2 regions of the Paenibacillus sp. NPDC057886 genome follow, and region 2 is predicted to be linked to the other one. Evidence: riboswitches for the same ligand, from Rfam matches in the RefSeq annotation. Region 2 holds a riboswitch; the other holds the start of a gene.
The links. A riboswitch is a leader RNA that binds a small molecule or an ion and turns the genes downstream of it on or off. The one in region 2 is predicted to bind cobalamin.
Positions count from the first base shown of each region.

Region 1: linked by a shared signal. The riboswitch ahead of metE (5-methyltetrahydropteroyltriglutamate--homocysteine S-methyltransferase) and the one ahead of ACFVQB_RS13420 (ABC transporter substrate-binding protein) in region 2 are both predicted to bind cobalamin.

Region 1 is NZ_JBHVMZ010000002.1:283,595-288,207, reverse strand. Features, by position in the region: gene metE (5-methyltetrahydropteroyltriglutamate--homocysteine S-methyltransferase) at 1-1,808, opposite strand, end outside; cobalamin riboswitch at 2,029-2,229, opposite strand; gene nrdG (anaerobic ribonucleoside-triphosphate reductase activating protein) at 2,498-3,007, opposite strand; gene ACFVQB_RS08390 (anaerobic ribonucleoside triphosphate reductase) at 3,004-4,613, opposite strand, start outside.
Region 2 is NZ_JBHVMZ010000003.1:612,953-617,565, reverse strand. Features, by position in the region: gene ACFVQB_RS13425 (FecCD family ABC transporter permease) at 1-585, opposite strand, end outside; gene ACFVQB_RS13420 (ABC transporter substrate-binding protein) at 582-1,577, opposite strand; cobalamin riboswitch at 1,983-2,130, opposite strand; gene ACFVQB_RS13415 (histidine phosphatase family protein) at 2,278-2,925, opposite strand; gene cbiB (adenosylcobinamide-phosphate synthase CbiB) at 2,916-3,896, opposite strand; gene ACFVQB_RS13405 (adenosylcobinamide amidohydrolase) at 3,941-4,613, opposite strand, start outside.

The sequences.
Region 1 (4,613 bases), on a different contig from region 2:
ATGGCGCGAGCAATCTGGTAGGATACTTCGCTGCGTGGAATATCCGAGCGGACAAAGGACCAGTTCAGAATCGTTACCGGGCCTGTGAGCATGCCTTTCACAGGTTTGTTGGTCAGTGTCTGGGCATACGCCGTTTCTTTCACCGTCATCGGTTCATTGAACAGCACATCTCCGTAAATTACAGGTGGCTTCACGCAGCGTGAGCCGTAGGATTGTACCCAGCCATTTTTGGTGAAGGCGAATCCGGTCAGCTTCTCACCGAAAAACTCGACCATATCGGTACGTTCGAACTCACCGTGTACCAGCACATCCAGACCAATTTCCTCCTGGATGGTAATCCATTCCTGGATCTGTTCACGCACATAAGCGTCATATTGCTCCGCATTCCATTCACCTTTACGGAAGAGTGCGCGTGCTTTGCGCACGTCTGCCGTTTGCGGGAAGCTGCCAATGGTTGTTGTTGGCAGCAGCGGGAGCGACCATTTTTGCTGCTGCAATTCGCGTCGCTCCTGGAATGACGCGTTGCGAAGCAGCTGCTCGTCAGCGTGCACCCCTGCAGGCGCACCACTCAGGCGTGTCCGTGATTCGGACACGCTCAGCAGGCGCACCGCTTCGGTGCTCGCCTGGGCGCGGCGGCTGGCTTCAGCCAAAGCCGCTGCTTGGTCCGCCTGCTTCGCACCGCCGGACAACAACGTGCCGAGCGTCGCAATTTCTTCCAGCTTCTCGTCGGCAAAGGCCAGGGCATTGCGCAGTACCGGATCAAGCGCGCTCTCCTGAGCGGCAGTAACCGGTACATGCAACAGGCTGCAGGAAGGCTGAATGATCAGCTTGCCTTCGGCTGCGAATTCAGCCACCTGCTCCAGCAGCTTCGCCGTCTCCGCGAGATCGGCGCGCCAGATGTTGCGCCCGTCGATGACACCGGCGCCCAACCATTTATCCAGCGGGAAGCCATACTCCCGCAGGCTGGCCAGGTTGCCTTCATAGCCGTGGACCAGGTCCAGGCCGATTCCGGCTACAGGCAGTGCTGTCACGACCGGATAAGCTTCCACCGATTCGAAGTACGTTTGAAGCAGCAGCTTCAATTCCGGTGCGGCTTGTGCCAAGGCAGCATACACCTGTTGCAGCAAGGCTTCATCTTCGGAAGAGACCGCCAGCGTCAGAGCAGGCTCATCGATCTGTACCCACTGTACGCCTTCTGCTTGTAGTTCGGACAGAAGCTGGCCGTATACTGGAACGAGGCGTGTGACGATCTCTGCGAAGCGCTCCGCGTCATAGCCTTTGGCGAACCGTACATACGAGTACGGGCCGACAACGACCGGTTTACCTTCCAGCCCAAGCTCCTGCTTCGCTTCGCGATAGGCGGCAAGGGGTTTATTTTCAAGCAATGCAAATGCAGTGTCATTATGAATCTCAGGTACGATGTAGTGATAGTTGGTGTTCAGCCACTTGGTCATCTCACAGGCGGTTGCCTGATCATTACCCCGGGCCATGGCGTAGTAGGTAGATACGGATACCGGTCCGCCTGAATGGTTAAAACGCTCAGGAACGACGCCAAACATCGCGGATACGTCAAGAATATGATCATAGTAGGAGAAGTCGCCCACAGGAATCAGATCGAGCTGCTGTGCCTGCTGTTTCTTCAGATCCTGCAACCGAAGCGTGGTTAGCTCCTGATGAAGCGTGGATTCATCGATTCGACCGGCCCAGAAGGACTCCAGTGCTTTTTTCCATTCGCGTCCCGCACCGATGCGGGGGTAACCGAGGTTGCCTGTCAGTACTTGTGCCTGTTGTTGCTGTGATTGCGACATGTAAAATTCCTCCTCATTTATAATAAATAAACTCATCAAGTTGAAGCTATTGTGGTGTGTTTCATTTGAAAGCATCAAAAAAAGGCATTCTTTCCGATTCCATACCCCGAGAAACAGGCATCAAGATTGACGACTGTGCACAAAGATAGAATGGGAAAGAACACCTGCTATAAGTAGTTGTAGCGGTTGCTCTAACACCTCCCTATCTTCCGTAGGTCATGCGATGCTGTCGAAACAGGCAGGTCTCCTGGCTTACGGATCATGGTCTTGTACATGTCCTTCCCGGTGGATACACCAGTGGATTGCTTATGTACAGACTCCCCGTTTACAGTGGCGGGACCGCGACGGACTTACACCGTGCTTCCCTTTTAAGCCTGACCACGCGTTTAGCGCGGTCGGCACCTGTTTCCGTGTGCAGAAATGTGCGTACACATCTCCGGCTATGAAATTGGTGACCAAGCATATAGGATAGATTGTATAATGATGCAATCGTCGTATACTTGCTCTTATGCTACCAATCATAGACGATAACCTACGGGCTTGCAACATATAACATTAATCCGATCGGAAATAAAATAGAACCCTATGAAACCTTGGTTTATTGCCAGATTGAATTCTTAAAAAAACTCCTTAAAATGAACCCAATCATCGCCCACGCTAATGCTTGATTCAACCCAATAAAAAAACCGTTACCATGCATCTAACTGCATGGTAACGATTGTCTGGCCAGCCATCGTTGCACCCACATCGATGATGCGCTGATTACGACTGCCGCGAAAAGGAAGAGACACATCACGCTCAGCTGCGATATAAGGCCCATCGATAATGACGTCGCATAGCCGGGATAACTCCGCCCGTGACGGGTCTGTAATCAGCTCTTCATATACAAACCCCGTGTAGGCCCATACGGTCAGATTAGGCCGAGCGGTCCGAAGCTGCCGAACCCAGGAGGTGCACTCTGCGGCAGAGAAAAAAGGATCACCCCCGCATAAGGTAACCCCTTCCAGCAAGGGGTGCGAAGTCACTTCATGTAAAATCTGCTGCTGCCGCTCCGCCGTGAAAGGTTCACCTGCCCGGAAGCTCCACGAATCGGGACTGAAACAGCCCGGACAGGCATGTCGGCATCCGCTGATGAACAACACAGCACGCAGGCCCGTACCTTCATTCACTGATTCCGGGATATAACCATACAGATTCACCGATGCTTCACCCGGTCTCGCACTTCGGCCTGCTTCGCCGTATTGAAGCGTACTTTATAGTCACCGGTCAGATATCCCGTCACCCGGCGCAGTCGCTGGAAATGCACGTGGTTTTCATGAGCTTCACATCCAGGACATACATCTCCGATGACGCCCTCATAGCCACAGGAAGGACAGCGATCAATCGGATGATTAATGGAGAAATACCCGATGTCCTGGGCCAGCGCGTATTGCACGATTCGTTGGAAAGCTGCGGTATTGGCCCTTACATTCCCGTCGAGTTCGACATAAGAGATCGCCCCGGCATTACATAATGAGTGGAAGGGAGCTTCCAATTCAATCTTACGATAGGCAGGAAGGGTATGATAGACCGGGATGTGAAATGAATTGGTGTAGTATTCCCGGTCATTGACCCCAACGATGCTGCCGTATCGCTCACGATCAATCTTGGTGAATTTGCCGGATAGACCCTCGGCGGGCGTAGCAAATAAAGTGATATTCAGGTTATGCTGCTCACTCATCCGGTCACAGAACTCTCTCATCGTACGAATAACATTTAGAGCTTCACGATGTACATGGAGGTCTTGTCCATGGTGACGGCCATATAGAGCGGTCATACATTCAGCAAGCCCGATAAAACCAAGGGATAACGTACCATGCTTCAACAGGTCGGCTACCGGTTCATTCGGAGCCAATTGTTCACCACCTTCCCACACTCCTTCCCGCATCATGAAGTCCGATGCTTTGGCAGGCTGGTTCATCTGAATTCGATACCGGTGCAGCAGTCCATCCGTAGCATTGTGCATGACGGATTCCAATGCCGTATAGAAGCCCGCCCGGTCAGCGATGGCTCTTGTTCCCTGGCAGATCCCATATCGAATGCCGAGCTTGACCAGATTGATGGTATTAAAGGACAGGTTCCCTTTGCCGCTCTGACGATTGCGTCCGAAGCGATCAGCCAGTGTGCGTGTCCGGCATCCCATCGTCGCAATGATCGTATCGGGATCTTCCGGTTGATAATAGGGCAGGTTGAAGGAAGCATCCACATTGACAAAATTCGGATACATGCGCCGTGAGGAACAGGTCACAGCGAGCCGGAACAGATCGTAATTCGGATCTCCCTCAGATTGGTTAATTCCTTGCTTGCACTGGAAAATATGCTGTGGAAACACGGGAGTTTCCCCGTTACCGAGTCCACGAATGGTCGCTTCCAGCAACGACCGGGACACGAGCCGACCTTCGGCTGAAGTACACAGTCCGTAGTTCAGTGAAGTGAAAGGAATCTGTCCGCCAGCACGGCTGCTCATGGTGTTCAGGTTATGAATCAGGGACTCCGCAGCCTGTTCAGTCTCCAGTTCCGTTTCTTCACAGGCAAAGGCAAAGGTTCGAGGACACTTCTCCTTTGCTTCATCGCTATCCAGATGCAGCTGCTCATCGTCAATTCGGTCATTCTCCCCAAACAGCCGTTGTCCCTTCCGATAATGCTTACGGAACGAACGCTTCACATAAGGAGCGAGATCCCAGTCGATTTTATTGGCGGATACGCCGCCGTACTGGCTGTTCTGCTGGGATTGAAAAATAATGGCGACGAGTGCCATGGCAGACA
Region 2 (4,613 bases):
TCCCATCGTCCAGTATATAATTTCATTGATTGTCTGTTTCGACATGGTCGACAGGAAGGAGACTACGGCTCCCAGGAAACTTTGCATGACCACTCCAGCCAGAATCAGGCTGTGTGTCGGTATTTTGCGTCCTTCACGAGCGAGGGCCAGTACAAACCACAATGTGATTACTCCCGTCAGAAACGCGACCAGTGGCAGAGTCCAGATCCCAATGAGCGCATACTGTAATCCAAAAAAAATCAGAAAAGCCGCACCTACCGATGCACCGGACGATACGCCCAGGGTAAACGGATCAGCCAGAGGGTTACGAAGAACCCCCTGGAATCCAGTTCCGGCAATCGCCAGTGATGCACCTACAAGCACGGCAAGCAGTACACGTGGGAATCTGACCTTCCATATAATCTGTTCTGCTGCTGTATTCCAGTCAGGAACAATCCAGTCGCCCAGCCAGGGAATGCGATGAAGCAAGATGCCCGCAATGTCCAAGGCAGGCAGGGCAACCGAACCGATGCCCGTGCAGATGAGCACGGTTAACACAAGCAGCACAATTCCGGCCGTTCCGTACACTGCCAGTTTTTTACTCATTTGAACAGATCAGGGTAGATCGCTTTGGCTACTTCTTTCAGACCTTGGGTTACCCGTGGTCCCGGACGGCTCAACAGGTTGGCATCCAGACCGATGACTGCATCATTTTTCACAGCCGTGATTTGATCCCATCCGCTGCGTGCTTTGATGATTTGATCCAATGTTTTGGAATTTTCATCAATGACATCGTTCGCATACAGGATAACGTCTGGATTGGAAGCAATAATGTTCTCTTCATTAATCTGATTCCAGCCTGTCAGATCGGAAGCTACGTTGTTACCTCCGGCCAGTGTGATCAATTCATCCATGAATTCACCTTTACCCACAGTCCAGCCTGGGGAGAACTCAACATATACTTTTTTCTTTTCTTCCGGTTTAACTGCCTTCACAGCTTCAGTTACATCAGCCACATCTTTTTTCATCTGGGTGATGATCTCCTGTGCTTTTTCCTGATGATCCGTGATTTTACCAAAGGTTTCAATGTTGTTCATCACATCATCCACTGATTTAGGATCTGTTTTGAAAATCGTAATGCCCAGATCGCGCAGTTTCTTCACAGACTCTTCGCTCATCGAGATACCTGTGAATACGATATCGGCTTCTGCGGCAATGATGGACTCTTCGTTCGGCTTGGCCACGCCGCCCATTTTCGCTTTGGTTGTCGCAGCTTCAGGATAATCATCATAGTCGGATACCCCTACAATCTGCTCGTCCAATCCGAGTGCAAACAGCGTTTCGGTCTCAGCTGGAGACACGGATACGATTTTTGCTGGTGCCTTGTCAAACGTGAACGATTCACCCGTTGCATCTGTAACGGTAAGTGGATATTGTGTTTTGAGATCCGTCTGCGCCTGGCCTTGGGATTGCTCCTGTGCCGGTTGCGAGGTTCCTGTACCCTCGTTCGTTGTTGTTGTACCACAACCGGCCAAAGCCAGTGCCAGCATCGCTGCGCTCAGCAGTGACGCCATGCCTTTCCATGTCTTGAAATTCATTGTGTTCATTCTCCCCTTCTCTATCCATTCTAGTGAGTAGTGCTCCTGTCCCAATTCCGCTTGAATTTGTGTTCCTATATAAGTTGATCCATCAAACTTTACACTAGGCCACTACGATTGCAGTACCATCTTCCGATCGCTGTTATCCCCAGATTTTTTTTGATTCCCTTTTCGAAAAGGAAAAAATCCGGTGATAAAGGCGAACGCTTACGCTCCTTCAGATTGGTTCTGCACTCTTCGTTCTCTTGTAAATATTAGGTTCATCTTATATGAAAAAATAAAATCCCCAATCCTTGGGTCAGGATCAGGGATGACGTCTCGCATGTGGCGATCTGTGCATGGTCAGCTTGGCGCTGTATATGCACAGAGAACTGCCCGAAACGCTGTCCTTTCCTCGAAGGAACACCGGTTTATACGTCCAGGGCAGGTAACCTGACTTACAGGAATTCATCCTGATTTACAGTGGCGGGACCGTGCCGGATTTACACCGGCTTCCCTATTTCACCCGTTTGCCGTTCATGGCCTTCTATGAACCCATGAAACATTGCTGCGGGACCCTTGGTCGCTAATATTGTTCAACCATTCAAGTGAGCATCCTGCATCCTTGGTAGAGCTTGTTGAGCCTCCATCCGATGATGCACTTGCTAAGTCACACTTCTGTTGTGATTATAGGTTATATTGTACATCCTTACAACCCGATTTACGGAAAAGTCAATCTGGTTCCAACCCAGCTCCCCCCATTGCCATCCAGCCGAATCTTTATCGCTTGTCCTGGTATCACCTGCGTATCCCAGAATCCTTGATCCGGAATGAGACGTGACACCATATAACGAATAACACCGCCATGCGTAATGACGGCTATCTTTGGTACGTTCGTGTTGGGAGAGTGCAGTATGGGTGAAAAGGACATCAGACTCTCTTCCATAAATGAATCAATACGCTCTGCAAATGCTTTCCAAGGCTCACCCTTAGGGGGTGTCATCTCCTGCGGGGCATCAATCCATTTTCGGTACTGTGGATTGTTCTTGAGCTGATCGTAGGTCAACCCCTCCCACTGACCAAAGTCGATCTCCCTTAGTCGGGGATCAAGCTCGGCCTGTCCCGCTTGGGACGGTGCAATCTGTGTAAGTGTCTGCTGACAACGCTGCAGATCACTGCAATACAGGGCGTCGCATGTGATATTGCTGAATTGCTCACGCAGCGAAAATAGCTCCTGCTCTGCTCCGGGCAACAGTCCGATGTCGGTATGCCCAAGATATCTTTTTTCCAAGTTCCACGCCGTTGTACCATGACGTATCAAAATAACCTCGCGGCTTTGCATTCCACCCTGTCCAGCTTCTATCTCCATAGCAGTGCACCTCCAGCAGACCATATCACTAAGGTGACCAACGAACATAATAAAACAAAAGAACCTGCTGACCAGAACATAAGCCGTGTTGTTCGTACGATATCTTCTGCTTCCATCCGCCTTGTAGGCTCGCCCATATAAGCGCGAAATGAAGCCACTCCGTGATATACGTTATGCCCGCCAAGTCTTATGCCTAATGCTCCAGCCACCGCCGACTCGGGAAAACCGCTATTCGGGCTTGGGTGCAGTCGTGCATCCCGGAATACCATGCGCGATGCCCCTCTTGCATCCATCTTCATGAACCACGCTCCCATAATCAACAGCAAGGCGGTAAGCCGTGCGGGAATCCAGTTGGCCCAATCATCCAGACGGGCAGACGCCCAGCCGAGATGAAGATATTTTTCATTTTTATAACCCACCATGGAATCCAGTGTATTCACGGCCCGGTAGGCCATGGCAAGTGGTGCACCACCAATCAGGGCATAGAACAATGGAGAGACAATGGCATCCACGATATTCTCCGCCACAGTCTCCACCGTCCCTCGCACAATCTCCGGTTCATCCAGATGAGCCGTATCACGCCCTACAATCATACCCAGTGAACGTCTCGCCGCAGGCCAGTCCTGTTGTCTCAGATGGCGGTAAACTTCCATGCCTGCATCTTTCAAACCTTTCGAGGCAATGGTGGTTGCTATCAGCACGACTTCTGCCACAACCGCAACGGCGGGATGGATAAGACCCAGCACATAGATTAATCCCCAAGTCAGTGCAAAAGAACCGCCTGCAATCAAAAGTGGAAATAATACGCCTGCCCTTTTGAGAGCCTCGTTCGAGTCCACCCGCGACCTTATCGCCCGCTCCAGTGCAGAGATGGCCTTTCCCATGCCAATCACCGGATGAGGAATCCAGCGTGGATCTCCGATGAAGCGATCCAATATGTATGCTCCTACAATAATCCAGGCTCCAGCCATTCCCGTCCAGATCGGCCAAGTAGCCCATTGATGCAGCAGAGATGTCATTGCTTGTTATTCCTCTCTTTCCACTCCTGCGCGGCTTGCAGGCTTTCCGTTATTGTGTCATACACCAGCCTGCCGATAGCTGCACCCATGACCGTAGCCGTCCCGGCATAACTGATGAGCGGTTTATTTACTCCAGCCTGGCTTACCGCGAGTACGATGGCATCCGTTGTTGTTCCGGTTGCGGTCAGACCATTCTCTGAATCCACCACACCGAAATCAGCCAACGCAGCAGCCTTCGCCTCTACCGCGGTCTGAATGGCATTCACCATCGCTCCAGCTGTCATACGTCCATTCATCCACAACATGATATTGATTGTACCCGGAGTATAGGTTGAAGCCGAAACCTTCCCAGGTTTCTGAGACACAATCTCATTGCGAATCTCATTCCCCGCAGCATCGAACACGGTTCTTGCAGAACCTGCCCGCGCAGCATTGGATACACCTGCTGTAGTACAGCAAAGTAATCCAAACTCATCGCTTTCGTATTCCTGGATGGCTGTGTGCTCCAATCGAACCGCAGTCAGAAGACCGGCACATTGTTCCTGCTGCTCCTGCCATTCAATCAACAGATCGGCAATATCACGTGGTGGATCGTCACAGCGATAATGTTTGTCCACATATATGTTGAATATACGGTCCAGTTCAATCATGCCGCCTCCATACACGGCA